DNA from 2 places in the Xanthomonas sp. NCPPB 901 genome. Region 2 is predicted to be linked to the other one. Evidence: predicted binding sites of a transcription regulator. Region 2 holds the regulator's gene; the other holds the start of a gene.
What was found. Region 2 encodes FliA, which starts transcription of late flagellar genes. Its sites were predicted from a motif close to TAAAGTTTNNCNNNCNNNGGCCGATAA; they were not measured.
Positions count from the first base shown of each region.

Region 1: AC1PME_RS13055 (STAS domain-containing protein) is a predicted target of FliA. The motif match lies at 4,929-4,955, and genes of this name have one in related genera.

Region 1 is NZ_CM161511.1:3,104,697-3,119,583, forward strand. Features, by position in the region: gene AC1PME_RS13040 (23S rRNA (adenine(2030)-N(6))-methyltransferase RlmJ) at 1-67, shown strand, start outside; gene AC1PME_RS13045 (GNAT family N-acetyltransferase) at 294-836, shown strand; gene mfd (transcription-repair coupling factor) at 938-4,597, shown strand; gene AC1PME_RS13055 (STAS domain-containing protein) at 5,044-5,352, shown strand; gene AC1PME_RS13060 (chemotaxis protein CheA) at 5,379-7,430, shown strand; gene AC1PME_RS13065 (methyl-accepting chemotaxis protein) at 7,617-9,884, shown strand; gene AC1PME_RS13070 (methyl-accepting chemotaxis protein) at 9,927-11,849, shown strand; gene AC1PME_RS13075 (chemotaxis protein CheW) at 11,859-12,392, shown strand; gene AC1PME_RS13080 (EAL domain-containing response regulator) at 12,454-13,713, shown strand; gene AC1PME_RS13085 (CheR family methyltransferase) at 13,725-14,531, shown strand; gene AC1PME_RS13090 (protein-glutamate methylesterase/protein-glutamine glutaminase) at 14,560-14,887, shown strand, end outside.
Region 2 is NZ_CM161511.1:2,607,663-2,622,549, reverse strand. Features, by position in the region: gene AC1PME_RS10995 (methyl-accepting chemotaxis protein) at 1-993, opposite strand, end outside; gene AC1PME_RS10990 (chemotaxis protein CheA) at 1,490-3,493, opposite strand; gene AC1PME_RS10985 (response regulator) at 3,528-3,893, opposite strand; gene AC1PME_RS10980 (STAS domain-containing protein) at 3,890-4,198, opposite strand; gene AC1PME_RS10975 (chemotaxis protein CheW) at 4,311-5,783, opposite strand; gene AC1PME_RS10970 (ParA family protein) at 5,780-6,562, opposite strand; gene motD (flagellar motor protein MotD) at 6,562-7,509, opposite strand; gene AC1PME_RS10960 (flagellar motor protein) at 7,517-8,257, opposite strand; gene AC1PME_RS10955 (chemotaxis protein CheA) at 8,793-10,541, opposite strand; gene AC1PME_RS10950 (protein phosphatase CheZ) at 10,809-11,417, opposite strand; gene cheY (chemotaxis response regulator CheY) at 11,418-11,810, opposite strand; gene AC1PME_RS10940 (RNA polymerase sigma factor FliA) at 11,830-12,579, opposite strand; gene AC1PME_RS10935 (MinD/ParA family ATP-binding protein) at 12,576-13,460, opposite strand; gene flhF (flagellar biosynthesis GTPase FlhF) at 13,447-14,887, opposite strand, start outside.

The DNA of each region.
Region 1 (14,887 bases), 500 kb from region 2:
GCTGAAGGCACACCTGGGCGAAGGCGGCGCCAGCACGCGCCTGGAATGGCTCAAGCGCGAGGGGTGAGTTGCCGAGGCGCGCCCCCAGCAGCACACCGCCAGCAATACCGCCAGGCCGAGCCCGATCGCCGCGGACACGCGACGGCATGCGAAGTCGTCACCGTCGCCCATTTCCTTGGACGAAGCGCCACTGTCGCCAGACCGCCGCACCAGCACATGCGCAGGACGCTGCGTTCACGGGCGCGGGCGTCGGGTAATGCGAGAATCCAGGCTTCGTCCAGGATCATACGGCCATGGCTACCCGCAACCGCATGCCTCCGTGGCATGAAACCTTCACCCTGCCCAGTGGGCGCGAATTGCTGATCCGGCCGATCCGGCCGGAAGACAGCGCGCCGCTGCAGGGCGCGTTCGGCCTGCTCGGGCCGACCGAGATCCGCGAGCGCTTCCTGCATTCGATGCAGGAGCTGACCGAGGAAATGGCGCAACGCCTCACCCATCCCAATCCGAAGTCGGAGCTGATCCTGGTCGCGGCCGAACCGCTGCCGCCGGGCGAGGCCGTGGTCGGCGCGGTGGCGCGCGCGGCGATCACCCCGGGCACCCGCGAGGCGCAGTACGCGATCCTGGTCAGCAGCTTCGTCTCCGGCCAGGGCCTGGGCCGGCAACTGATGCGCAAGCTGGTCAAGTGGGCGCGCCGCAAGTACCTGGACCGGCTCTACGGCGACGTGCTCGAACGCAACGTGCCGATGCTGCAGCTGGCCGAGTCGCTGGGCTTCCAGCGCATGCCGCACCCGGACAATCCGGACCTGGTGCGGGTGGTGCTGGAACTGGGCAACTGAAAACTCGGGGCCCGGGACCCGGGAAAGCCAGAGCTCCGTCGGCGCCCCTGGCTCCTGCGCTTCCGGGTCCCCGGTCCCGACCTTGCTAAACTAGTTGGTCCATGCCGCCCCATTCCTTCCCCGTTCCGCCGCTGCCCAAGTCCGGCCAGCTCCGCGCGCACTGGCGCGCTCCCGCGTCCTCCACCGCATTGGCCTGGCACATCGCCTGCGCCGCGTCCGCGCATCGCGGACCGTTGCTGGTGGTGGCCCGCGACAACCAGAGCGCGCATCAGCTCGAAGCCGACCTGCATAGCCTGCTCGGCGACGATCCCAGCCTGCCGGTGGTGCCGTTCCCGGATTGGGAAACCCTGCCCTACGACCAGTTCAGTCCGCACCCGGACATCGTCAGCCAGCGCCTGGCCGCGCTGCACCGGCTGCCGACGCTGACCCAGGGCATCGTGGTGGTGCCGGTGCAGACGCTGATGCAGCGGTTGGCGCCATTGCGCTACATCGTCGGCGGCAGCTTCGACCTGCACGTGGGCCAGCGCCTGGACCTGGATGCGGAGAAGCGCCGGCTGGAAAGCGCCGGCTACCGCAACGTGCCGCAGGTGATGGACCCGGGCGATTTCGCCGTGCGCGGCGGCCTGCTCGACGTGTACCCGATGGGCACCGACGCGCCGCTGCGGATCGAGCTGCTGGACGAGGACATCGACTCGATCCGCGCCTTCGACCCCGAATCGCAACGCTCGCTGGACCATGTGCAGGCGGTGCACATGCTGCCCGGGCGCGAAGTGCCGATGGACGACGTCAGCGTGGAGCGGGTCTTGACCGCGCTGCGCGAGCGCTTCGACGTGGACACCCGGCGCAGTGCGCTGTACCAGGATCTGAAGGCCGGTCTGGCGCCGTCGGGCATCGAGTACTACCTGCCGCTGTTCTTCCAGGACGCGCGCGGCAGCAGCGGTGCGCGCGACACCACCGCAACCCTGTTCGACTACCTGGGCGAGCGCGTGCTGCCGCTGATCGCACCGGGCGTGGGCGCCGCCGCCGACGCGTTCTGGACGCAGACCCAGGCCCGCTACGAGCAACGCCGCCACGACGTGGAGCGTCCGCTGCTGGCGCCGGAAGAGCTGTACCAGGCGCCGGACGCGCTGCGCGAGCGCCTCAACGGCCTGCCGCGCATCGACGTGTGGGCCGCCGACCACCCGCGCATCGACGAGGCGCAGGCGCTGGGCGACCAACCGCTGCCGCCGTTGCCGGTGGCGGCCAAGGACGCCGCGCCGGCCGCGGCGCTGAAGAGTTTCCTCGACCACTACCCGGGCCGGGTGCTGATCGCGGCCGACTCGCCCGGCCGCCGCGAGGCGCTGCTGGAGGTGTTGGCCGCCGCGGAGTTGAAGCCGGAGGTGCTGCCGAATTTCGCGGCCTTCCTCCCTTCTCCCAGCGGGAGACGCTGGCGCGAAGCGCCGGAAGAGGGGGCGGCGCTTACGCGGGCTGGAGTGAAGAAGGCGGGTGCTTCGGCAAGTTCCACGGCTGCGCAGACGAACTCCACTAGCGGTCGGACCCTCACCCCAACCCCTCTCCCGGGGGGAGAGGGGCTTATCGCTGCGCGGTTCGCCATTGCGGTGGCGCCGCTGGACGACGGTTTCGCGCTGGAGGAGCCGCGCATCGCGGTGCTGACCGAGCGCCAGCTGTTCCCCGAGCGCGCCAGCCAGCCGCGGCGCAGCCGCCGCGTCGGGCGCGAACCGGAAGCGATCATCCGCGACCTGGGCGAACTGTCCGAGGGCGCGCCGATCGTGCACGAGGACCACGGCGTCGGCCGCTACCGCGGGCTGATCGTGCTCGATGCCGGCGGCATGCCCGGCGAGTTCCTGGAAATCGAATACGCCAAGGGCGACCGCCTGTACGTGCCGGTCGCGCAGTTGCACCTGATCAGCCGCTACTCCGGCGCCTCGGCCGAGACCGCGCCGCTGCATTCGCTGGGCGGCGAGCAGTGGACCAAGGCCAAGCGCAAGGCCGCCGAGAAGGTGCGCGACGTGGCCGCGGAACTGCTGGAAATCCAGGCGCGCCGCCAGGCCCGCGCCGGGCTCGCGCTGCAGGTGGACCGCGCGATGTACGAGCCGTTCGCCGCCGGCTTCCCGTTCGAGGAAACCCCCGACCAGTTGGCGGCGATCGACGCCACCCTGCGCGATCTGGCCAGCAGCCAGCCGATGGACCGCGTGGTCTGCGGCGACGTCGGCTTCGGCAAGACCGAGGTGGCGGTGCGCGCGGCCTTCGCCGCGGCCAGCGCCGGCAAGCAGGTGGCGGTGCTGGTGCCGACCACGCTGCTGGCCGAACAGCATTACCGCAACTTCCGCGACCGCTTCGCCGACTACCCGCTCAAGGTCGAGGTGCTGTCGCGCTTCAAGAGCAGCAAGGAGATCAAGGCCGAGCTGGAGAAGGTCGCCGCCGGCAGCATCGACGTGATCGTCGGCACCCACCGCCTGCTGCAGCCGGACGTGAAGTTCAAGGACCTGGGCCTGGTCATCGTCGACGAGGAGCAGCGCTTCGGCGTGCGCCAGAAGGAAGCGCTGAAGGCGCTGCGCGCCAACGTGCACCTGCTGACGCTGACCGCCACGCCGATCCCGCGCACCTTGAACATGGCCATGGCCGGCCTGCGCGACCTGTCGATCATCGCCACCCCGCCGCCGAACCGGCTGGCGGTGCAGACCTTCGTCACCCAGTGGGACAACGCGCTGCTGCGCGAAGCCTTCCAGCGCGAGCTGGCGCGCGGCGGCCAGCTGTATTTCCTGCACAACGACGTGGAGAGCATCGGCCGCATGCAGCGCGAGCTGAGCGAGCTGGTGCCGGAGGCGCGCATCGGCATCGCCCACGGACAGATGCCCGAGCGCGAGCTGGAAAAGGTGATGCTGGATTTCCAGAAGCAGCGCTTCAACGTGCTGCTGTCGACCACGATCATCGAATCGGGCATCGACATCCCCAACGCCAACACCATCGTCATCAACCGCGCCGACCGCTTCGGCCTGGCGCAGCTGCACCAGCTGCGCGGCCGCGTCGGCCGCTCGCACCACCGCGCCTACGCCTACCTGCTGGTGCCGGACCGGCGCAGCATCACCCCGGACGCGCAGAAGCGCCTGGACGCGATTGCCTCGATGGACGAACTGGGCGCCGGCTTCACCCTGGCCACCCACGACCTGGAGATCCGCGGCGCCGGCGAACTGCTCGGCGAGGACCAGAGCGGACAGATGGCCGAAGTCGGCTTCAGCCTGTACACCGAACTGCTGGAACGCGCGGTACGCAGCATCCGCCAGGGCAAGCTGCCGGACCTGGACGCCGGCGAGGAAGCGCGCGGTGCCGAGGTGGAACTGCACGTGCCGGCGCTGATCCCCGACGACTACCTGCCCGACGTGCATACCCGCCTGACCCTGTACAAGCGCATCTCCAGCGCCCGCGACAGCGACGGCCTGCGCGAACTGCAGGTGGAGATGATCGACCGCTTCGGCCTGCTGCCGGATCCGGTGAAGCACCTGTTCGCGATCGCCGAACTGAAGCTGCAGGCCAACGCGCTGGGCATCCGCAAGCTGGAACTGGGCGAGCATGGCGGGCGCCTGGTGTTCGAGGCCAAGCCCAACGTGGACCCGATGACCATCATCCAGATGATCCAGAAGCAGCCCAGGCTGTACACGATGGACGGCCCGGACAAGCTGAAGCTCAAGCTGCCGCTGCCGGAGGCGGCCGATCGCTTCAATGCCGCGCGCGGCCTGCTCGCGGCGCTGTCGCCGCGCTGAGGCTGCGCGAACAGGAGCACCGGCGCGCCGATGTCGCGCCGGTCGGCCCGTGCCTCATGATTTCATGGATGTACCCGCGTTTTATTGATCGCGCTCCTGCGCAAGCGCAGCGCCTGCCGTAATCCCGTGTATTGATCGATCGAAACCAAAACGATTTAGGTGTGTGAAGTTACAAAGTCACACCTGGAAAACGCGTCGGCAGCGCGGCGTTTTTAATTCATAAAAATACTATCGCACTCGCAACATCGCGCCGGAAAACCGCCGCGGGGCGCAAAACACGCTGCCCTATGACATCGATTGCAGCGATCGGAAAAAAAAGTGTCTTGGACGCTAATTATTCCGCCGCACACGCCGATACCTAGCCCACGGAGAACGTTGCGACGCCTCGATGATTTTTATTCTCATCGAGCACACACGCCCTGCCGCCCCGCCTAAGGAGTACACGCATGGGTTCCACATCAGACGATTCGCCGCTGCAGGTGCACCTGGACGGCGAAATGACCATCCGCCGCGCCAGCGAACTCAAGCCCTTGCTGCTGCCGGCGCTGGAGCATCCGGGCGGGGTGTGCCTGCAGCTGCGCGAGGTGACCGAGATCGACGCCACCGGTGTGCAGCTGCTGCTCGCCACGCAAGTGGCCTTGCGCGCACTGGGACGGCCATTCCATCTGCAGAACTGCAGCGCACCGGTCGCCGAGGCGCTCGCCGTGCTTGGCCTGTACGACACGCTGGCGCCCGCCGGCGGCAGCGTCCACTGACTTCTCCACCGACTCGACCCATGGCCATGAACCTCGACCATCTGCTGAAGACCTTCATCGCCGAGAGCCGCGATCTGCTCGAGGACATGGAACGCAACCTGCTGGAAGCCGAGCGCGGCGAAGCCGGCCCGGACGCGGTCAACGCGATCTTCCGCGCCGCCCACACCATCAAGGGCTCCGGCGGCCTGTTCGACCTGGCGCAACTGGTCGGCTTCACCCATGTGGTGGAGAGCGTGCTGGACCTGGTGCGCGAACATGCGGTCGCGCTGGATTCGGAACTGATCCAGCTGATGCTGGCCTGCTGCGACCACATCCGCGCGCTGGTGGAAGCGGCGGCCGGCGCCGAGGCCGACGAGGCCGCCCTGGCCGCCGACGGCGCGCCGCTGCTGGATCGCCTGCAGACCTATCTGCAACCGACTGCGGCGCCCGTCGCCGTGGCGGCCGCCGTCGCGGCGGCGCCGGCGCAGACCGGCTACTGGCGGATCGCGCTGCGGCCGTTCGCCGACGCGCTGCGCTTCGGCAATTCGCCGCTGCATCTGATCCGCTGCCTGGGCAGGCTCGGCACGCTGGAGGCGGTGCGGACGCATCACCACGACGTGCCGGCACTGCCGGACCTGGATCCGGAAGCCTGCTACCTGGGCTTCGAGATCCTGCTGCGCTCGGACGCCTCGCAGGCCGCGATCGAGGACATCTTCGAGTTCGTGCGCGACGACTGCGACCTGCAGGTGCTGGCGGTGGACCCGGACGGCGACGCCGCCAACCTGGCGCTGCCGCTGCTGGTGGCCGAGGCCGGCAGCCAGGCCAGCGCCGACGACTTCGCCGGGTTCGAGACCGCGGCGGCGCCGGCAGCCACGCCCGCGGCGGCGGCACCGGCCGCCAGCAGCGTTGCCGCCGGCAACGCCAAGGCAGCGGGCGCCCGCGGCGAAGGCGGCTCGATCCGCGTGGACGCCGACAAGCTCGACCGCATGATCGACCTGGTCGGCGAACTGATCATCGCCGTCGCCAGCACCGGCGCCAACGCGCAGCGCACCGGCGACGCGCAGTTGCTGGAGTCCACCTCGATCCTCGCCGGGCTGGTCGAGGAAGTGCGCGAAAGCGCGCTGCAGCTGCGCATGGTCAAGATCGGCGGCACCTTCAACCGCTTCCACCGCGTGGTCCACGACGTCGCCCGCGAGCTGGGCAAGGACATCGCGCTGGTGGTCAACGGCGAGGACACCGAGCTGGACAAGTCGGTGGTGGAGAAGATCGCCGATCCACTGACCCACCTGGTCCGCAACGCCATGGACCACGGCATCGAACCGGCCGAGGTGCGCCAGGCGCGCGGCAAGCCGGTACGCGGCACGGTACGGCTCAACGCCTTCCACGATTCCGGCAGCATCGTCATCCAGATCAGCGACGACGGCGGCGGCCTCAACCGCGACAAGATCCTGGCCAAGGCACTGGAGCGCGGGCTGATCGAGCCCGGCCGCCAGCTCTCCGACCGCGAGGTATTCGCGCTGATCTTCGAGCCGGGCTTCTCCACCGCCGAGAAGGTCACCAACCTGTCCGGCCGCGGCGTCGGCATGGACGTGGTCAAGCGCAACATCACCGCGCTGAGCGGCAGCGTCGACATCAGCAGCCAGCAGGACGTGGGCACCACCATCTCGGTGCGCTTGCCGCTGACCCTGGCGATCATCAACGGCTTCCAGGTCGGCGTCGGCAAATCGGTGTTCGTGGTGCCGCTGGACGCGGTCGAGGAATGCGTGGAGTTCGAGGCCACCTACCAGAGCGACTACATCGACCTGCGCGGCGGCATCCTGCCCTACGTGCGCCTGCGTTCGCTGTTCGCCATCGCCGGCGAACGCCCGGCGCGCGAGAGCATCGTGGTGATCCGCCAGGGTGCGCAGCGCTTCGGCCTGGTGGTGGACACCCTGCTGGGCGAATGGCAGACGGTGATCAAGCCATTGTCCAAGGTGTTCGCCGGGGTCAAGGGCATCAGCGGCTCGAGCATTCTCGGCAGCGGCGGCGTCGCCCTGATTCTGGACGTGCCCTCGCTGCTGCAACAGGTCGAGCCGGCGCACGAGGCGCTCGCGGCCTGATCCGGCGGCGGCCGCGTCCGGCAACGCGGCCACGCCTGTGCATTTCCCTCGGGGTCGCACCACGCCCTCGAGGGCGTAACTCGCATTGACGCGGCGTTCCGCTCCGGGGCGCCGCCCGCCATCGTTGGTGTGTGTCCTGTCGCTCTCCATCGTTCCATCCACTCCGACCGTCCGGGAACTGCCTCCATGTCCACCAAGTTCAGCATCGCTTCCAAACTCTGGACCGCCAGCGCGATCGCCGTTGCGTTGCCGCTGACGGCCGCCCTCGCCGCCTACACGCTCTCGCTGCCGGCGGCCACGACGCTGACCCTGAGCGCCGCGGCCAGCGCAGTGGCCGCGCTCGTGCTCGGATGGACCGTGAGCAGCGCGGCACGCTCGGTCCGCGTCACCGCCGCAACCCTCTACGATTTCTCGCGCGGCAAGTTCGACGCGGTGCTGCCGCAGGTCGGCAGCGAACAGGCCTGCGAGCTGGTGGTGGGGTTGCGCGAGGTGCAGGGCAACGTGCGCCGCGCCAACGAGGGCATCAAGCAGATGGTCCTCGCCCATGAGGCCGGCGACATCGACGCGGCGATCGACCCCAGCACGCTGCATGGCGAGTTCCGCGACATCGCCGATGGCGTCAACCGCGCGGTGGCCGGCCATGTCGCGGTGAAGAAGAAGGCCATGGCCTGCGTCGCCGAGTTCGGCCGCGGCAACTTCCGCGCGCCGCTGGAGACCTTCCCCGGCAAGAAGGCCTTCATCAACGAGACCATCGAACAGGTGCGCCGCAACCTGCTGGAACTGATCGCGCAGATCAACCACATGTCCGCCGAGCACGATGCCGGCGACATCGACGTGGTCATCGACAGCCATCGCTTCGACGGCGACTTCCGCACCCTGGCCGAGGGGATCAACCGCATGGTCAACGGCCACATCGCGGTGAAGAAGAAGGCCATCGCCTGCGTCGCCGAGTTCGGCCGCGGCAACTTCAAGGCGCCGCTGGAGACGTTCCCGGGCAAGAAGGCGTTCATCAACGACACCGTCGAACAGGTGCGCCGCAACCTGCTGGGCCTGATCGCGCAGATGAACCACATGTCCGCCGAACACGACGCCGGCGATATCGACGTGGTCATCGACAGCAGCCTGTTCGAGGGCGACTTCCGCAGCATGGCCGAGGGCATCAACAGCATGGTGGTCGGCCACATCGCGGTGAAGAAGAAGGCGATGGCCTGCATCGCCGAGTTCGGCCGCGGCAACTTCGACGCGCCGCTGGAGACGTTCCCGGGCAAGAAGGTGTTCATCAACGACACCATCGAACAGGTGCGCGCCAACCTGCGGGCGCTGATCCGCGACACCAGCCTGCTGGTCGCGGCGGCGAGCGCCGGGCGCCTGGAAGTGCGCGCCGACGCCGGCCTGCACCAGGGCGATTTCCGCCGCATCGTCGATGGCATCAACCAGACCCTGGACGCGGTGATCGGCCCGCTGGACGAAGCGCGCGTGGTGCTCAAGGCGATCGAGGACGGCGATCTGACCCGGCAGGCCAACGTGCAGTGCGAAGGCCAGCTGAAGGAGCTGTGCGACAGCCTCAATGCCACCGTGACGCGCCTGGCGCAGGTGGTGGGCGAGGTCAACATCAACGCCGAAGCGCTGGCCAGCGCCTCGGAGGAAGTCAGCGCCACCGCGCAGTCGCTGAGCCAGGCGGCCAGCGAGCAGGCCGCCGGCGTCGAGGAAACCAGCGCCTCGCTGGAGCAGATGACCGCCTCGATCTCGCAGAACACCGAAAACGCCAAGATCACCGACGGCATGGCCACCAAGGCCGCGCGCGAAGCCGCCGAGGGCGGCGATGCGGTGCGCTCCACGGTCGCGGCGATGAAGCAGATCGCGCAGAAGATCGGCATCATCGACGACATCGCCTACCAGACCAACCTGCTGGCGCTGAACGCGGCCATCGAAGCCGCGCGCGCCGGCGAGCACGGCAAGGGCTTCGCGGTGGTCGCCGCGGAAGTGCGCAAGCTGGCCGAACGCAGCCAGGTCGCGGCGCAGGAGATCGGCGAAGTCGCCGAATCCAGCGTCGGCCTGGCGGAAAACGCCGGCAAGCTGCTCGACCAGATGGTGCCGTCGATCCGCCGCACCTCCGACCTGGTGCAGGAGATCACCGCCGCCTCCGAGGAACAGACCTCCGGCGTCGGCCAGATCAACGCCGCGGTCGGCCAGCTCAACCAGACCACCCAGCAGGCCGCGGCCAACTCCGAGGAACTGGCCGCTACCGCCGAGGAGATGAGCGGGCAAGCCGAGCAGTTGCAACAACTGATGAGTTTCTTCCACACCAACCAGGCGGTCGCGCCGCGACGTCCGGTCGAAACACCGCGCGTCGCCCCGATCAGGAGGTCGCCGCCGCGCTCGCGCAGCTTCGGCCACAGCGACGGCGCGCTCGCGCTGGCGCCGCCAAACGAACTGCATTTCGACAGTTTCTGATACCCGCAGTCACCACACACGCATCCACAGGGGGAATGCACAATGTTCAAGAACATGAAAATCGGAACACGCATCGGCATCGGCTTCGGCCTGGTGCTGCTGCTGATGCTGGCAAGCGGCATCTTCGCCACGTTGCAGATGGCCAGGATCAACGGCTCGTCCACGGAGATGGCCGGCAACTGGATGCCCAGCATCCGCAACATCGAGGAAATGAGCGCCAACTTCAACAAGCTGCGCCTGCTGGAAGTGCAGCGGGTCATCGCCACCGACCCGGCGGAGATGCAGGACTACGACACCCGCATGACGAAGACCCTCGAGGCCTTCGAGAACAACCGCAAGACCTACGTGCCGCTGATCTCCTCGCCGGAAGAGCACGCCCTGTACGAGGATTTCGCCAAGAAGTTCGACCGCTACAACGAACTGCACAAGCAGCTGCTGACGCTCAACGCGCAGGCGAAGACGCAGGAAGCGCTGGCCGTGCTGAACGGCGAGCAGCGGCAACTGTTCCGCGGCACCGCCGATGCGATCGACAAGCTGGTGGATCTGAACGTCAAGGGCGGGATGGACGCCAGCGATCGCGGCGACGATCTGTATGCCTCCGCGCGCGCGCTGATCATCACCACCATCGTCGCCTCGTTGCTGCTCGGCGTCGTCGTGGCGTTCTTCATCGTGCGCATCCTCACCCGTCTGCTGGGCGGCGAGCCGGCGTACGTGGCGGAGATCGCCAACAAGGTCGCCCAGGGCGACCTGAACCTGGTCGTGGCGGTGCGCGCCAACGACAGCGGCAGCGCGCTGTCTGCGATGCGCAGCATGGTCGAGCGGCTGAAGCTGGTCATCGACGGCCAGCGCCGCGTGGTCGCGGCCGCCAACCGCGGTGATTTTTCCGAGCGCGTCGCGCTCGATGGACTGGCCGGGTTCCAGCGCGAGATGGGCCAGGGCCTGAACGAGCTGGCCACCACCACCGGCGGCAGCATCCAGGACGTGGTGCGGGTGATGGGCGGCCTGGCCGAAGGCGACCTGACCCAGAGCATCGACAAGCACTACGACGGCGCCTACGCGGAGATGAAGAACTACGTCAACGACACCATCGCGCGCCTGTCGCAGGTGGTCGCCGAGGTCAACGGCAGTGCCGAAGCGCTGGCCAGCGCCTCGGAGGAAGTCAGCGCCACCGCGCAATCGCTGAGCCAGGCGGCCAGCGAGCAGGCCGCCGGCGTCGAGGAAACCAGCGCCTCGCTGGAGCAGATGACCGCCTCGATCTCGCAGAACACCGAAAACGCCAAGATCACCGACGGCATGGCCAGCAAGGCCTCCAACCAGGCGCTGGATGGCGGCGAGTCGGTGCGCGCGACGGTGCAGGCGATGAAGCAGATCGCGCAGAAGATCGGCATCATCGACGACATCGCCTACCAGACCAACCTGCTGGCGTTGAACGCGGCCATCGAAGCCGCGCGCGCCGGCGAGCACGGCAAGGGCTTCGCGGTGGTTGCCGCGGAAGTGCGCAAGCTGGCCGAACGCAGCCAGGTCGCGGCGCAGGAAATCGGCGACGTGGCCAGCTCCAGCGTGGAGCTGGCGGAGAATGCCGGCAAGCTGCTGGACGAAATGGTGCCGTCGATCAAGCGCACCTCCGACCTGGTGCAGGAGATCACCGCCGCCTCCGAGGAACAGACCTCCGGCGTCGGCCAGATCAACGCCGCGGTCGGCCAGCTCAACCAGACCACCCAGCAGGCCGCGTCCAACTCCGAGGAACTGGCCGCCACCGCCGAGGAAATGAGCGCGCAGGCCGAGCAGCTGCAGCAGCTGATGAGCTTCTTCAAGCTGCAGGCCGCCCCGATCGCCAAGGGCGCCGCACGGCGTCCTGGTGTCCGCGGTCGCGTCGGCCAGCCCTCCAAGCCGATCGCGCGGGTGGCCAACGGCCAGCTGGTCCTGGCCGACACGTTGGACGAAGCCCATTTCGAAACCTTCTGAGGCCCGGCCATGAACGCTCCCGCTTCCCTCTCACCCTCCGACGCCGGCGAGCTGGCGACGGACCAGTTCCTGACCTTCCTGCTCGGCAAGGAAATGTTCGGCGTGGGCATCCTCGGCATCAAGGAGATCATCGAGTACCGCACGCCGACCGACGTGCCGATGATGCCCCCCGCGCTGCGCGGGGTGATCAACCTGCGCGGCGCGGTGGTGCCGGTGGTCGACCTGCAGCAACGCTTCGGCCGCGCGCCCAGCGAGATCAGCAAGCGCACCTGCATCGTCATCATCGAAGTGGCCAACGGCGACGAGCGCCAGGTGCTCGGCCTGCTGGTGGACGCGGTCAGCGAGGTGCTGGAGATCGCCGGCAGCGACATCGCCCCGCCGCCGGCGTTCGGCGCCGGCATCCGCCGTGATTTCATTCACGGTATGGGCAAGGTCGGCGAACGCTTCGTGATCCTGCTCGATGCCGATGCGGTATTGTCGACCCAGGAGTTCGTCGCCATGGCCGGCATCGAAACGGGGGCCGAGGAAACCATGGCGGCGTGACCCACGCAGCGCAGCGCGCGCTGCGTCTTCGCCCCGCCAACCGCTGCCGCTGGACATGCGCATGCCTCCCTTCCACGACACCGCCATCCTGAGTGACTTCGGCACCATCCTGGTCGTGGACGACAGCCAGGTGCAGCGGGAACACGCGTTGTCGCTGTGCCTGCGGCTGGGGGCGACGGCGGTGGAAGAGGCCGGGGACGGGCATGCGGCGCTGGCGCGCTGCCTCCGCGCGCCGGCCCTGGGCCTGCTGATCCTGGACCTGGAGATGCCCGGCATGGACGGGGTGCAATTGCTCGACGCGCTGGCGCGCTGCAAGGTGCAGATGCCGATCGTGGTGGCCTCGCAACGCGGCGCGGCCTTGATCGAATCGACCCTGCAGGTCGGGCGTGCCAGCGGATTGAACATGCTGGCCGGGCTGGAGAAACCGTTGCGTGCGCAGGAACTGGGGGCGGCCCTGCAAGCCCGGCCGCACCCGCAGGCGCCGCATGCGCGCGAGGAATCCGCCGCGGCGGACAGCGCGATCGATGCGGCGCAACTGCGGCAGGCTTTGCAGCGCGGCGACATCGAGGTGGCCTACCAGCCCAAGGTCGACATGCGCAGCGGCAAGGTCGGCGGCGTGGAAGCGTTGGCGCGCTGGCGCCATCCCAGCGCCGGACCGATCGCGCCGGACCGCTTCATCGCCTTGGCCGAGCGCGAGGGATTGATCCATGCGCTCACCGCCAGCGTCGCCGACCAGGCGATGGCGCGGCTGGCGGCCTGGAAACAGGAAGGCTTCCCGTTGACCCTGGCGCTGAACCTGTCGCCGAGCCTGTTGCAGGATCCGAACCTGCTCGACGAATTGCTGGCGCAACTGCGCCGGCACGGCCTGGTCCCGTCCGACCTGGTGCTGGAGATCACCGAAAGCTCGCTGGTGTTCGGCAGCGCGCTGGGCATGCTGGCGCGGCTGCGGCTGCAGGGCTTCGGCCTGTCGCTGGACGACTACGGCACCGGCTTCTCCTCGCTGCAGCAACTCACCCGCATTCCCTTCACCGAACTGAAGATCGACCGCCTCTTCGTCCACGACGCGCACCGCAGCCGCAACCTGCGCACCGTCCTCGAGTCGGCCCTGGGCATGGCCCAGCGGCTGGGACTGCGCACCGTCGCCGAGGGCATCGAGACGGTGGAGGACTGGAATCTGCTGCAGGCGCTGGGTTGCGACTTCGGCCAGGGCTACCTGCTGGCGCGTCCGCTGGGCGGCGGCGCGCTGCACGCCTGGCTGCTGGAACACCACCGCCTGCTGCACGAACACGGCCCCGCCTCCGCCTCGGGCGTCACCCACTGACCGGCACGACCATGACCAGCACCGACACCATCACCGAGCAGGAATTCGGCCGGTTCCAGCGTTTCATCTTCGACGCGACCGGCATCACCATCTCCCCGGCCAAGAAGGCCATGCTGTGCGGACGCCTGGGCAAGCGCCTGAAGGCGCATTCGCTGCAGACCTATACCCAGTACCTCAAGCTGCTGGAAAGCCGCGAGGGCAGCGGCGAGGTGCAGACCGCGATCGACCTGCTGACCACCAACGAAACCTATTTCTTCCGCGAGCCCAAGCACTTCGAGCTGCTGCGCAGCGTCGCCGCCGCGCATACCGGCAGTGCGCCGTTCCGCTGCTGGAGCGCGGCCAGTTCCAGCGGCGAGGAGGCCTACAGCATGGCCATGGTGCTGGACGACACCCTGCAGGGCCGCCCCTACGAGGTGGTCGGCACCGACATCAGCACCCGCGTGCTGGCCAAGGCGCGCACCGGCCACTACCCGCTGCTGCGCATCGAACACATGCCGCAGGCCATGCTCAAGCGCTACTGCCTCAAGGGCCGCGGCGAGTACGAAGGCAGCATGCTGATCGACCGCCGCATCCGCGACCACGTGCGCTTCCTGCACGCCAACCTCAACGCGCCGCTGCCCAACCTGGGCCAGTTCGACGTGGTGTTCCTGCGCAACGTGATGATCTACTTCAACGGACAGACCAAGCGCGAAGTGGTGACGCGGGTGCTGGGCACGCTCAAGCGTGGCGGCATCTTCTGCATCGGCCACTCCGAGAGCCTCAACGAGGTCAACGGCGAGGTCGTCCAGATCGCGCCGTCGGTCTACCGCAAACCATGAACGCCGACGCGCCAGGAGAGAACCCCGCATGACCACGATCAAGGCCATGGTGATCGACGACTCGGCGGTGGTCCGCCAGGTGCTGGTCGCCGTGCTCAACGACGCGCCCGGCATCGAGGTCATCGCCGCCGCCGCCGACCCGCTGCTGGCGATGGACAAGATGCGCCAGCAGTGGCCGGACGTGATCGTGCTGGACGTGGAGATGCCGAAGATGGACGGCATCACCTTCCTGCGCAAGATCATGAGCGAGCGCCCCACTCCGGTAGTGATCTGCTCCACGCTCACCGAGAAGGGCGCGCGGGTGACCATGGACGCGCTGGCCGCCGGCGCGGTGGCGGTGGTGACCAAGCCCAAGC
Region 2 (14,887 bases):
ACGCGCGTCGCGGCGCAGGTCGCCGTTGGCGTACTCGTTGAGTACGCCGATGGCGTCGACGATGGCGTCCAGGTGCTCGAACATCATGGTGTTGATGCCCTTGCTCAGCTCGCCGTACACGCCCGGAAAGTCCTGCGGCATGCGGTGACGCATGTCCTTGTCGGCATGCAGCTCGATCATCCGCGCGGTTTCGCCGGAGAAGCGCTGCAACTGGGTCTGCATGCGATCCATCGCCAGCAGCAGGCGGCCAGGCTCGTCGCGCGCGTCGGTGGCCACGTCGTTGTCCAGGCGGCCGTCGGCGATGGCCTCGGCAGCGCGGGTGGCGCGGCCCAGCGGTCCAGTCAGGCTGCGGGTGATGCTCAGGGCCAGCACGCCACTGACCAGCAGAACGGCGATACCACCTGCGATCAGCATATTGCGGCCCTGCGCCATCGCCTGGTTGGCCTTGCCGTAAGCGGCTGCCGTCTCCCGTTCCTGCAAGGCCACGTTTTCGCGGATCTTGGCCTGCAGGGCGGCCGTCACCGGCCTGGCTTTTTCGTTCAGCAGCGTTTGCGCTTCGTCATTGCGATTGGCGTTGGCTAATGCGATCACCCTGTCGTTGAGCTTACCTGCCACGACGCGCTGCGCGTCGATGTCCGCACGCAGCTGCTTCACGCTTGCGTTAGATGGCGGGAACCCATCGAGTTCCTTGCGCAAGTCGGTGTAGCGCTGACGCGCTTGCTGGATTTCGGTCATCTCCTTCCGGTTGAGCGCCTCGTCCGACACCATGCTCAATGCACTCAACGCGAGCAGGATGCGGGTGTTGGCGTCGAGCATGCCGTTGCTGATGCGGATCTTCTCGACGTTGACCTTGACGATGTGGTGCAACTCGCTTCGCGCTTGCGCGATGGAAACCAGGCCGGCAGCCACCAGCAGGCAGGACAGTACGATCAGTAGACCGAAACCGCCGCTGAGGCGGCGGCCCACGTTGTAGCGTTGCAGGAACGAAGTCATGGTTGAAACCCCTGGTCGAATGAAGGAGCTGCTGCGCGCGCTCCGAAGCGATCGGGAGAAACCCATCCCGTGACCGGCGTAGCATCGTGATGAATTCGCGACCTTGCCTGGGGGTGCACGAACACCGCGTTCCACCAACGCCGACACAGGATCAGTTTTCCCTTCCCCTGACACATCGGCTTCAGCGATCGGCATGACGCAACCGTTCGTTCCCCCTGAAGCGCCGGCGCACACCTCCCCAGGCGTGGCCGGTCCGCACGTGTAGACAAAAACTGTGCGCAAGAGCCGTATCGGCAGCTGTGGCAAATTCTTTAGGGTCGAGTCTTGATGGTGTCTGGCGTTTCGCTGTGCCGGAACGATGACTGCGCGGCGCGAGGCGGGTCACGGCAGGCGGGTTGGCGTCGTGGCCGTCATGGAATCGGCGGCGCCCACAACGCAAAAGCCCCGGCATCGCTGCCGGGGCTCGTGTGGGACGTGACGCGGGAAGATCCTGCGGTCAGGCCGCCTGCTGCACTCGCAGCGAGCGGACCAGGCCGCCGATGTCCACGATCAGGGCGACGCGGCCGTCGCCGAGGATGGTGGCACCGGAGATGCCGCTGATGCGGCGGTAGTTGTTCTCGATGTTCTTGACCACCACCTGCTGCTGGCCGATCAGCTCGTCCACTTCCAGCGCCAGCTTCTGCCCGTCGGCCTCGACCACCACTACCAGCGGTTCTTCGCTCTGCTCGATGCGGCCGAAGCCGTAGGAGTCGCTGAGCGAGAGGATCGGCAGGTACTCGCCGCGGACCCGCAGCACGCGGCCTTCGCCGGCCATGGTGCGGATGTCGTCGGCCTTGGGCTGCAGCGCCTCGATGACGTAGGCCAGCGGCAGGATCAGGGTCTCGCCGGCGACCGCCACGGTCATGCCGTCGAGGATCGCCAGGGTCAACGGCAGACGGATCAGCACGCGGGTGCCGCGGCCGGATTCGCTTTCCAGCTGCACTTCGCCGCCCAGGCCCTGGATGTTGCGGCGGACCACGTCCATGCCGACGCCGCGGCCGGACAGGTCGGTGACCGCATCGGCGGTGGAGAAGCCCGGGGCGAAGATCAGATCCCAGACTTGCGCATCGCTCGGGTTGTCCGGCACCGCGATGCCGCGTTCGGCGGCCTTGGCCAGGATGCGGCTGCGGTTGAGGCCGGCACCGTCGTCGCTGACTTCGATGACGATGTGGCCGCCCTGGTGCGAAGCCGCCAGGGTGATGGTGCCGGTCTCGTCCTTGCCGGCGGCGCGGCGCGCCTCCGGCAGTTCCAGGCCGTGGTCGATCGAGTTGCGCACCAGGTGCACCAGCGGATCGGCGATCTTTTCGATCAGGCCCTTGTCCAGCTCGGTGCCCTCACCAATCGTGCGCAGGCGCACCTGCTTGCCGAGGCGGGTGGACAGGTCGCGGACCAGGCGCGGGAAGCGGCGGAACACCGCGTCCACCGGCAGCATGCGCACGCCGATCACCGCTTCCTGCAGGTCGCGGGTGTTGCGTTCCAGCAGGTCCAGGCCGGCGAACAGGCGCTCGGCCACGGCCTGGTCCAGGCCGGTGGAGACCTGCTTGAGCATGGCCTGGGTGATGACCAGTTCGCCGACCAGGTTGATCAGCGCGTCGACCTTGTCGACGCTGACGCGGATCGAGCTTTCCGCTTCGTGCGCGGCGGCGGCGTTGCCGGCCGGCGCGTTGGCGGCCACGGCGGCGGCCGGCGCCGCGGTGGCGGCGGTCGGCGGCGCGGTCAGCACCGGCGCCGGCGCGGTGGCCAGGCTCGGCGGCGGCACCGGGCGGATCTCCAGTTCGCAGTCGTCGATGACCCAGGCGAAGGTGTCTTCGATCGCGCTGCGCGGGATCTTGCCGACCAGGCCCAGGTCCCAGGCCAGGTAGGCCTCGAGCGGGTCGAGTTCGGCGAAGCCGGGCAGGCGGGTGCTGCGGCAGGCGACCTGCAGCGGGCCGAGGTGTTCCAGTTCGCGGATGATGCGCAGCGGGTCGTTGCCGCTCATGAACAGCGACGGCGCGGGGGTGAAGCCGATCTGCCAGGCTTCCGGTTCGGCCGGCTGGTTCGCCGCCGGAGTGGCGGCGGTCGGCGCGGCCGGGCCGCCGTTCAGCGCGTGCTGCAGGCGCTCGTGCACCGCCTTGACCGCGGCCGGATCGGCCGGGACGCCGTGTTCGGCTTCGCGCAGCAGGGCGCGCAGCACGTCCACCGAGCCGAGGATGGCGTCGATGGCGTGCGCCTCGACGTCGCGCTTGCCGGCGCGCAGCTCGTCGAGCAGCGTTTCCAGCACGTGGGTGAGGCCGGCCATCGCCTCGAAGCCGAAGGTGGCGGCGCCGCCCTTGATCGAGTGCGCGGCGCGAAACACCGAGTTGATGGTCTCGGGATCGCGATTGCCTTCTTCCAGCGACAGCAATCCGGCTTCCATCGCGTCCAGTCCTTCGCGGCTTTCCTCGAAGAAGGTGGCGTGGAAACGCTGCAGGTCCATGCTCATGGGGCGGGAATCCGGAAAAGGAGGAGGAGAGGGATCAGCCCAGGACTTTCTGGACGGTGGCGATCAGCTGTTCAGGATTGAACGGCTTGACCAGCCAGCCGGTGGCGCCGGCGGCCTTGCCCTCGGACTTCTTCTCCGCCGCCGACTCGGTGGTCAGCATCAGCATCGGGGTGAACTTGTAGTCCGGCAGCTGCCGCAGCTCGCGGATCAGGGTGATGCCGTCCATGTTCGGCATGTTGACGTCGGTGACCACCGCATTGAAGCGCTGGCCCTTGGCGCGGCCCAGCGCGACCGCGCCGTCTTCGGCTTCTTCGACGGCAAAGCCGGCCGAGGTGAGGGCGAAGGAGACCATCTGGCGCATCGACGCCGAATCGTCCACTACCAAGATACGTGCGCTCATGCCGCGTTCTCCACAGATTTCAGATTGTCAGGGGTTGCAGGAAGGCCCAGCGATTCGCTGACCCCTAGCAGGCGGGCCGCGTCGCGAAAGGTCGCGTTGCAGGCCTCGAATTCGGTGCGCTTGCCGTCCTTGCGACGGGCATCGACGAACGCGCACAGCACCTGTACGGATGCGGTGTGGATGCGGCGGACTTCGCCGGCGTCCAGCCGCAGCACGTCGTCCGACGCAAGGAACGCGGTCAGGCGTTGTTTCAGGTCGGCGCTGGTCTCGATGCCGAGATCTTCGCCAAGGGGGACTGTGCTCATCATTGCTCCGCACCAATGGTTCTATGGCAGATAACGGCCGTGGCCTGAAAAGCTTTAGCGGCGCTTGGTAAAGTGCGGCACCGTTCGCAGTTGCCGCCTGCCGAGCCCCGGGTCAGTGCAGCAGTTGCTCGGCGTCGAGCAGGATCATCGGCTGCTGCGCCAGCCGCGCCACGCCGCGGAACAGATGGTTGGAAATGCGGCAGATGCGGGCGTTGTCCGGCGGCTCGATTTGCTGGTCGCTGAGGCTGGCCACGTCTTCCACCGCGGACACGCGCAGGCCCAGGGTCTCGCCGTTCTCCTCCAGCACCACCACGCGGGTCAGCATGTCCATCTCGATCGGGGCCGCGCCCAGGTGCAGGCCGAGGTCGAGCACCGGTACCACCTGGCCGCGCAGGTTCATGATGCCGAGCATGGCCGGCGGGGTGCCGCGCAGCGCCAGCAGCGGCACCGGCAGCACCACTTCCTGCACCTTCAGCAGTTCCAGCGCGTAGGCCTGCTCGCCGCAGCGCAGGCGCAGCCAGCGGGTGCGGCGCTCGGACAGGCGGTCGGGGGCGATGGCCGAGCCGTGTGGCACGCTCGGCGCCATGAAGGACTGCAGGTTCGGCGGCAGCTTCGCGCCGGCGGCCTGGGCGCGGCTGGCTTCGGCGCGCCGTTCCGGCGGCACCGCCATCGGCGGGCGCTTGATCGCGCGCGCGGCGGCGGCATCGTCTTCGGCGGCCAGGTTGCGCGGCACGGTGACGCGCTGCCGCTCCATCGCCGCGACCGCGTCCAGGTCGGCCTGGCGCTCGGCCTGTTGGGCCGGGGTGAGTGCGGCGGGCGCGGCCGCCTGCTGCGACATGATCCCGGCCAGGGCCGGATCCGAATCGGCTTCGGCCAGCACCGCGGCAGCGATCTGCTCGGGTGTCGGGCCGGTCGGCGCAGGCGCCAGGGCGTGTTGCGACATGATGCCGGCCAGGGCCGGATCCGAATCGGCTTCGGCCAGCACCGCGGCAGCGATCTGCTCGGGTGTCGGGCCGGTCGGCGCGGGCGCCAGGGCTTGTTGCGACATGATGCCGGCCAGGGCCGGATCGGCATCGGCTTCGGCCAGGACTGCGGCAGCGATCTGTTCGGGCGTCGGGCCGGTCGGCGCGGGCGCCAGCGCCTGCTGCGACATGATGCCGGCCAGCGCGGGATCGGCATCGGCTTCGGCCAGGACTGCGGCAGCGATCTGTTCGGGTGTTGGGCCGGCCGGTGCGGGCGCCAGCGCCTGCTGCGACATGATGCCGGCCAGCGCCGGATCGGCGTCGGCTTCGGCCAGGACTGCGGCAGCGATCTGTTCGGGCGTCGGGCCGGCCGGTGCGGGCGCCAGCGCCTGCTGCGACATGATGCCGGCCAGCGCGGGATCGGCGTCGGCCTCGGCCAGGACCGCGGCGGCGATCTGCTCCGGGGTCGGCGCGGCCGCGGCAGGCGCCGGGGTCTCGGCGTCCGCGTGCGCGTCGGCGACCGCGACCGCTGCGGGACTCGGCGGCGGCGCCTTCTGCTCCTCGGCGATCACGTCGTGGAGCAGGCCTTCCAGATAGTCGTCGAGGATGCCGGGGGTGCTCATGCGGCTTGCTCCATCGGTGTCGCATCGCTGGCCAGCAGCCATTCCAACGCGCGGCGGTAGGCGGCCAGGCCGCGGCCGGGGTAGTCGCCCGGCACGCCGGGCACGGTCAGCGCCTTGACGTTGCAGATCTTGGTGTCGACCGGGATCGCGTCTTCCCAGACCCGCTCGGCGTAGCTGTCCTGCATCTGCCGCAGGGTCTCGTTGCCGGCGCGGGTGCGCTTGTCGAACAGGGTCGGCAGGATCGAGGCGGGCAGCGGACGGCGCCGCGAGCGCTCGACCATGTCCACGGTACGGACCATGCTGGCCAGGCCGTGCAGCGCCAGCGGCTCGGCCTGGGTCGGGATGACCACGCGGTCGGCCGCGGCCAGCGCGTTGATCATCAGCAGGCCCAGGGTCGGCGGGCAGTCGAGCAGGATGTAGTCGTGCTGGCCGGCGTGGCGGGCCATCGCCTGCTGCAGCGCCAGGCCCAGGCCGGGCTGGTTGGCGCTGCGCCGTTCCAGCGTGGCCAGCGCGGTCTGCCCGCAGACGAAGCTCAGGCGCTCGACGGCGGTGTCGCGGGCCAGCGCGGCGAGTTCGCCCGGCGGGGTCGCGAACAGGTCCAGCACGCCCGGCGGCTGCGGTTCCTGCGGCACGTCGAAGGCCCGGGTCAGCGAGGCGTGCGGATCGAGATCGAGCATCAGCACGCGGTGTCCGAGCATGGCCAGCCCACGGCCCAGGGCCAGCGTGGTGGTGGTCTTGCCCACGCCACCTTTCTGGTTGGCGATCGCCCAGATGCGCATCAGTTGACTCCTTCAATGGCAGGTACTGCGCGGGGCGCGCCGGCGTTGCCGGCGGCCGCCGCGGCGGGGGGTGTGGTGGTGGCCGGCGCGGCGCCGGCGCTCAAACGGTCGGAGGCCGACGGCGTCGCATCGCCGCTGGCGCCGGAATCGGCCAGGATCACCAGCACCACGCGGCGGTTGGCGTTGCGGCCGGCCGGCGTGTCGTTGCTGGCGCGCGGGCGGAACTGGCCGTAGCCGATCATCGACAGCCGCGAGGGCTGCAGGCCCTGGTCGGCGAACAGGTGGACCACGCTGGCCGCGCGCGCCGCCGACAGCTCCCAGTTCGACGGGAACTGCTGGGTGGCGATCGGGGTGTTGTCGGTGTAGCCCTCCACGCGCACCCCGTTGGGCACGCCGGCCAGCACCTGCGCCAGTTCCGCCAGGGTGGCGCGCGCGCTCTGGTCCAGCGCGGCCGAGCCGGAGCCGAACAGGATGTCGCTGTTGATCTCCACTTCGATCCACAGCCCGGCGCGGCGCACGGTGATCAGCTTCTTCTGGATCAGCGGCGCCAGCGCGGCGCCGAGGCGGTCGGCGATGCTGTCGAGCTGGCGTTGCGCACGGCGCAACTGCTGCGCATCGCGCAGGTCGTCGCCGCGCTGCGCGGTGCCCGAGGGCAGGCGGTTGGGGTCGGGCAGGGTCAGCGCCGGGCTGGACTTGATCGGGGTCGGCCGTTCGCCGCCCTGGCCCTGCAATGCATGGTCGCCGACCTGCACCGGGCGCAGCGTCGTTGGGGTGCCGCCGAACGCGGCGCTCATCGCGTCGGCCATGACCCGGTATTTGGCTTCGTTGACCGTGGACAACGCGTACATCACCACGAAGAAGGCGAGCAGCAACGTCATCAGGTCGGCATAGGGGATGGCCCATGCCTCGTGGTTGGCGTGCTCGTCGTGGGCGTGCTTGCGGGCCATTCGGAACTCAATGCAAGAATCCGGCCAGTTTCGATTCGATGTTGCGCGGGTTCTCGCCCTGGGCAATGGCGATCAACCCTTCGATGACCATTTCGCGCTCGCCGCAGCCGCGCTTGATCACGCTCTTGAGCTTGGCGGCCATCGGCAGGAACAGCAGGTTGGCCGAGGCGATGCCGTAGATGGTGGCGGTGAAGGCGGCGGCGATGCCGTGGCCGAGCTTGCTCGGGTCGGCCAGGTTCTTCATCACCGCGATCAGGCCCAGCACCGCGCCGATGATGCCAAGGGTGGGCGCGTAGATGCCCATGCCCTCGAACACCTTGGCCGCGGCCAGGTCGCAATGTTCCTGGCCTTCCAGGTCGATCTCCAGCATGTGCCGGATGGCCTCCGGTTCCACGCCGTCCACCAGCATCTGCAGGCCCTTGCGCACGAACGGATCCTGCTGCTGCGGCACCTGGTTCTCCAGGCCGAGCAGGCCCTGGCGGCGGGCGATATTGCTCCATTCCACGATCTGCTTGAGCAGCGCCTGGCGATCGCTCGGCGGCGGCCACAGGATCCACTTGGCGATCTGGAACGCACGGCGGAACACCGCCGGCGGGGTATGCACCAGGATCGCGGCCACGGTGCCGACGATCACGATCACGAACGCAGCCGGCGACCACAGCGCCGACATGCCGGCGCCCTTGAGGATGCTGCCGCCGATCAGCGACAGAATCGCCAACAGCAGGCCAATGAGACTGAGCTTGTCCATGCAAGAGGTATCGGCAACGGGGCTTGGGACTTGATGGTAGGGGGCCGGGAGTGGGGATTCGGGATTCGCTGCAGCCGGGATTGGGGAATCGGGAGTGGGGATTCGCAAAGGCAAGCCGCACGGAAATCTGGGGTCGGCTGTTGTGGGAGCGGCTTCAGCCGCGACGCGCGGACCTCGGCGTGTCGCCGGCGCGCACTGCGACATGCGTCGGCGAGAGACAGGAGGCCAGGGGCATTCGCTTTCGCCAATGCAGATTCCCCACGCCCGGCTTTACCGCGTCGCGACTGAAGTCGCTCCCACAAGGAAGGGATAGCAGCGGGGAACCGCTGTTGCGCTTCCCGAATCCCCATTCCCGAATCCCAGCCTCACCGCGTCGCGGCCGAAGCCGCTCCCACAGGGAAAAACGAGGCGCACGGGGCCGCTTTTGCGATTCCCGAATCCCCATTCCCCATTCCCGGTTTCACCGCAGAAGACAAGAAGGCGCAAGGAACCCTGCTCTTACGATTCCCCAATCCCCATTCCCCACTCCCGGCTCTCAGGCCTTCAAGCCATCCACATCCAAAATCAACGCCAGACGGCCGTCGCCGATCAGGGTGGCGCCGGCGTAGCCGGGCAGGCCGCGCAGCGAGCGCGGCAGCGGCTTGATCACCACTTCCTCGCGGCCGCGGACCTGGTCCACGACCAGGCCCATGCGCGATTCGCCGGCCTGCAGCACCACCACGGTGAGCAGCGGCAGTTGCGGGGCGTCGATGTTGAGCCACTGGCGCAGGTCCACCAGCGGCAGGGTGTGCGACTGCCGGTCGAGCACGGCGCGGCCGTCGAACCAGCCCAGCGAGCGGCGCGGCGCATGCAGCACTTCCACCACGCGCGCCAGCGGCAGCGCATAGACGGTGTCGCCGGCCTGTACCAGCAGGGTCGGCAGGATCGCCAGGGTCAGCGGCACGCGGATCAGGAAGCGGCTGCCGCGGCCCAGCTCCGACTGGATCTGGATCTGCCCGCTGAGTTCGCGGATGCGCGACTGCACCACGTCCATGCCGACGCCGCGGCCGGAGATGTCGGTGACTTCGGACTTGGTCGAGAAGCCGGGCAGGAACACCAGGTGCAGGCATTCCTCGGTGCTCAGGCGGGCGGCGGCCTCGGGGTCGATCAGGCCCTTCTCGCGCGCCTTGGCGCGCAGCCGTTCCGGGTCGATGCCGGCGCCGTCGTCCTGCACTTCGATGCTGACGTAGTCGCCTTCCTGCTGCGCCGACAGGCGCACGTGGCCGCCGCGCGGCTTGCCGGTGGCCTCGCGCAGCGCCGGGGCCTCGATGCCGTGGTCGATCGCGTTGCGCACCAGGTGCACCAGCGGATCGGCCAGCGCTTCGACCAGGTTGCGGTCCAGTTCGGTGTCGGCGCCGACCAGTTCCAGTTCCACTTCCTTGTTGAGCGAGCGGGCGACGTCGCGCGCCACCTTGGGGAAGCGCGAGAACACCTTGCCGACCGGCTGCATGCGCGTGCGCATGACCGCCGACTGCAGGCGCGCGGTGGCGATGTCCAGGCTGCTGACCGCACGGTCGAGTTCCTCGTCGCGCAGGCGCACGCGCAGGGTCTTGAGGCGGTTGCGCGAGAGCACCAGTTCGCCGATCAGGTTGACGATCGCGTCCAGGCGCTTGGTGTCCACGCGCACGGTCTGCTCGGGCTCGGCGGCCTTGGCCGGGGCGGCCGCGGCCTTGGGCGCGGCGCTGGGCGCGCGTGGCGCAGGCTGCAGCGCCTGCGGCGTGGCCGCCGGCGGCGCATCGCCGTGCAACTGGTCCAGCAGCGCCTCGAATTCGTCGTCGCTGATCAGGTCCGCATCGCCCGCGGCGGCGGTGGCCGGGGCTGCTGCCGGCGCCGGCGCGGCGCTCTTGGCCGGGGCCGGCGCGGCGGTGCCGTGCGCGTCGAACTGCGCGATCAGTTCCGCCGGCGCGCGCGGCGGCTCCTGGCCGTTGCCGAACGCGTCGAGCATCGACTGCAGGTAGTCCAGCGACTGCTGGGCGGCGTCGAAGTGCTGCGCCTGCAGGGTGGCCTGGCCGGCACGGGCCATGCCCAGGGTTTCCTCCGCGGCGTGGCACAGCTCGACCATGGCGGTGATCGCCAGGAAGCCGGCGCCGCCCTTGAGCGTGTGGAAGCCGCGGAACACGGCGTTGAGCTGGCCGCTGTCCTCGGGCGCCTGCTCCAGCGACACCAACTGCTCGCCGAGCCGGTCCAGGATCTCCTGGGCCTCGATGATGAAGTCGGCAGCGATGTCGTCGGGTACGGCGCTCATGGCTAGAGCCTGCCCGCGCGGTTGCAATCGGCCACGTTGGCGTGTCCGGTTGCCAGGTGGCTGCGCGCGGCGCCGCGACAGGCCGACCGCCTGTTCAAGCCGTGCGCGGCCGCCTGGGGAGCGGACACGGCAACCCGAAGGGCCGCGCTTGGGTGCGTGCGATCCTGCGTCATCATGCGGTCGTCTGTTGACATAAATTCCCTCGTTCTTTCTCGCCGTGCGCGCACCCGAGTGCGGCGTGGCCTAGTCCAATCGCCCGGGCACGCTCTAGAGTCCCAGTCCGGACAGCAGGTCGTCGGCGTCGTGCTGCGACACGCCGTGGCGATCCAGGCCGGGCAGGACCGGGCCGGCCAGGGTGCCGTCGGCCTTGCGTTCTTCCTTCGGCGGCAGACCCAGCGCGCCGAAGCCCTCGTGCACGCGGCGCACGATGCCGGCGACGCGGCGGATGATCTGCCCGGTCAGGTCCTGGAAGCTCTGCGCCAGGGCCATTTCGGTGAGGTTGTGGCGGATCTTGTCGAGGATCTCGCCCTGGTCGCCGCTGAGGCCGCCGGCGGCCAGCTGGTCGGCCAGCGCACGGCATTCCTCGGCCAGGTCCAGGGTGCGGTGGCTGGCCTGTTCGGTCATCTCCACCACGTGGTCCAGGCGCGAGCAGGCATCGTCCAGTTCGCCGGCCTCGCTGGGCACCACCGGCAGTTCGCCGAGCGCCTGCCCCAGATCGCGCGCAAGCCGGCTCAGGCCCTGCATCATCGGCCGTGTGCGCCAGGCGGCGAGGGTGTCGATCTCCCTGCGCCAGCCGGCCTCGTCGCCGTTTTCCAGCGCGTCGAGCGCGCCTTGCAGGCGTTCGATCAGGGCGGTGCGTTCGGCGGTAGCTTCCATTTAGGCGGTCGCTCCCAGGCGTTCGAAGATCTTGCCCAGCTTCTCCTGCAGCGTCTGCGCGGTGAACGGCTTGATGATGTAGCCGTTCACGCCGCACTGGGCGGCCTCGATGATCTGCTCGCGCTTGGCCTCGGCGGTGACCATCAGCACCGGCAGGTGCTTGAGCTTGTCGTCGGCGCGGATGTTGCGCAGCAGGTCGATGCCGGTCATGCCCGGCATGTTCCAGTCGGTGACCACGAACTCGAACGGCGCCGAGCGCAGCGCGACCAGGGCGCTGTTGCCGTCTTCGGCCTCGGCGGTGTTGGTGAAGCCCAGATCGCCGAGCAGATTCTTGACGATGCGTCGCATCGTCGAGAAATCGTCCACGATCAAAATCCGCATGTTCTTGTTCACCACTGACTCCTAAGGGTTCCTATTCTTCGTCTTCCAGACCGGCATCGGCGACCTCGAACGCCTTCAGGCGTCCGCGCAACCGTACCGTGGCCTGGCCATGGATCTGACACACGCGCGACTCGCTGACCCCGAGCACCGCGCCGATTTCCTTGAGGTTCAATTCCTGCTCGTAGTACAGCGACAGCACCAACTGCTCGCGTTCGGGCAACTGCGCGATGGCCTTGCCCAGCTCGCGGCCGAATTCGCTGCGCTCGAGCATCTGCTGCGGATTGGGTCCGCCCTTGGCGATGGTATCCAGTTCGCCATGGTCCTCGATGCGCGACTCCAGGCTCAGCACCTGGCCGCGGGCGGCATCTTCCATCAAACGCAGGTATTCGGGAAGCGGCATGTCCATCGCCGCGGCCACTTCGTTGGCGGCGGCGGCGCGGCCGGTGCTCTGTTCGATCTTGCGGATCGCCGAGGCGGCGTCGCGGGCGCGGCGGTGCACCGAGCGCGGCACCCAGTCGCCGCGGCGGATCTCGTCGATCATGGCGCCGCGGATGCGGATCGAGGCGTAGGTCTCGAACGAGGCGCCCTGTTCGGCGTCGTAGCTGCGCGAGGCCTCGATCAGGCCGATCATGCCGGCCTGGATCAGGTCGTCGATCTCGACGCTGGCCGGCAGCCGCGCCGCCAGGTGGTGGGCGATGCGCCGGACCAGGTCCGAGTGCTGGGCGATGTAGTCGTTGGCGCTGTTGCGCTGGACGGCGCGGTAGTGGGCGGCGGCGTTCATGCGGCCACCCCGCGCTGGATGATGCGTTCGACGAAGAACTCGACGTTGCCGCGCGGGGCGGTCGGCGCCTGCCAGCGCGCGGTGCGCCGGGCGATCTCGGCGATCGCCTGCGCCGACGGGCTGGACGGGTAGGCCTTGACCACCGGCTGCTGGCGCTGCACCGACAGGCGCAGCCAGTCGTCCTGCGGCACGCAGCCCAGGTAGTTCAGCGACACGTCGCCGAGGAACTTCTCGCAGACCCGGCTGAGCTTGTCGTACAGCAGGCGGCCTTCGTTGAGGTCGCGGACCATGTTGGCGACGATCTGCACCCGGTCCACGCCGCGCTCGCGCGAGAGGACCTTGATCAGGGCGTAGGCGTCGGTGATCGAGGCCGGCTCGTCGCAGACCACCACCACCGCGTCCTGCGCGGCCTGGCAGAAGGTCAGCACGCTGTCGGTGATGCCGGCGGCGGTGTCGACGATCATCACGTCCAGCTCGCGCTGCAGCTCGGAGAACACGTTGACCAGGCCCACGTGCTGGGCCGGCGGCAGCTCGGCCATGTAGCGGCGGCCGGAGGCGGCGGGCACCACCATCAGCCCGTTGGGCAGGTCGATCAGCACCTCTTCCAGGGTGCAGCGCCCGGCGACCAGGTCGGCCACGGTGAACTTGGGGGTCAGCCCCAGCAGCACGTCGACGTTGGCCAGGCCGAGGTCGGCGTCCAGCAGCAGGGTGCGCTTGCCCATGTCGGCCAGCGCCATGGACAGGTTGACCGAGATGTTGGTCTTGCCCACGCCGCCCTTGCCGCCGGTCACGGCGATGGTCCGCACCGGACCCAGCGGTTCGTTGCGCGTCGCCGACAGGGGAAAGGCATTGGTCAGATTGACGTAGTCACGCGACGGCATGGGTCTGCTCCGGAGTACAGGGCTTATCGGCAGCGCGCCGCAAATCTTCAAGGCGCAATACCAGGCTGGCGGCGTTGGCGCGGTGCAGGTCGTCCGGCACACGCTGTCCATCGGTCACCCAGGTGATGGGGAGGCGGTGGTCCACGACCACCGACAAGGCACTGCCGAACCGCCCGGTCTCGTCCAGCTTGGTCAGGATGACCCCCTGCGGGTCGGCGCCAGCGAACCGGCGCACCACCTCGTCCAGGTCGGAGAAATGGGCGTTGGCGGGGAGGACCAGCAAGGACCGGACCACCCGCGAGGCGCGCAGCCAGTGCAGCTGCGCGGCCAGGGCGCGGTCGCGCTGGCCCATGCCGGCGGTGTCGATCAGGACCAGCTTGTAGTCGGCCAGGCGCTCCAGCAGCAGCTGCAGCGCGGCGTCGCTGTCGGCCTCGTGCACGGCGATGCCGAGCTGGCGGCCGTAGCTGTGCAACTGTTCGCGGCCGCCGACGCGGATGGTGTCGGTGGTGACCAGGGCCACGTCGCGGGCGGCATGGCGCTCCAGGAAGCGCGAGGCCAGCTTGGCGATGGTAGTGGTCTTGCCGGCGCCGGTCGGGCCGATCAGGGCGATCACGCCGCCTTCCTCGAGCGGGTCCAGCGCGGCGATCGGCAGGCGCTTGGACAGCAGGCCCAGCATCAGTCCGCGGCCGCGGTGCAGCTCCAGGTCGGCGGGGATCTGCATGACCACGTCGCGGATGATGCCGCTGTCGAAGCCGTAGTCGTCCATCAGCTCCAGCGCCTGGGCGCGGACCGGCGAGCCGCGCAGGCGCTCGTCGGTGAGGCGGTTCATCTCGCGCTCGATCATCTGCCGCATCAGCGCCAGTTCGTCGCGCAGCTGCGTCAATTGTTCGTCGTTCTGCGGGGCGGGGAAGGTCGGCACCGCCGCCAGTGCCGCGGCCGCCGGGATTCCGGCAGCGGCCGGCGCCGGCGCGATCGGCGCGGCCGGGGCGCTTACCGGGGTCAGCGCCACCGCGGCGACGTCGTCGCGCCAGGCCGGCGCGGCCTCGGCGGCCGGCGCCGGGGTGGCGGCGAACGGGCTGGGCAGGGGTACGCTGATCGGGGCGTTGCGGAACACGTCCTCGGGAATGCTGAACTCGGCACGGGCCGGCGCTGGCGCCACCGCCGCAGCTGCAGCCGCAGCCGCAGCCGCAGCCGCAGCCTTGGCCGGCGCGGGCTGGCGCGCGGCGGCGGCCGGGGCGGCCGCGCCCGGCATGGCCGAGGCGGCCAGCGCCGCCGGCTGGGTCAGCGGCCGTGCGGCGGCGGCGGGCGCGGCATTGCCGCGGCGTTCGCTGATCGCGGCCATCATCGCCATCGCCGGGCTGGCCGCGGCGCTGTCGCCGCGTGCGGCACGCGGGGCGGCCGCGGCCGGGGCCTGCGCCGCCGCGGCG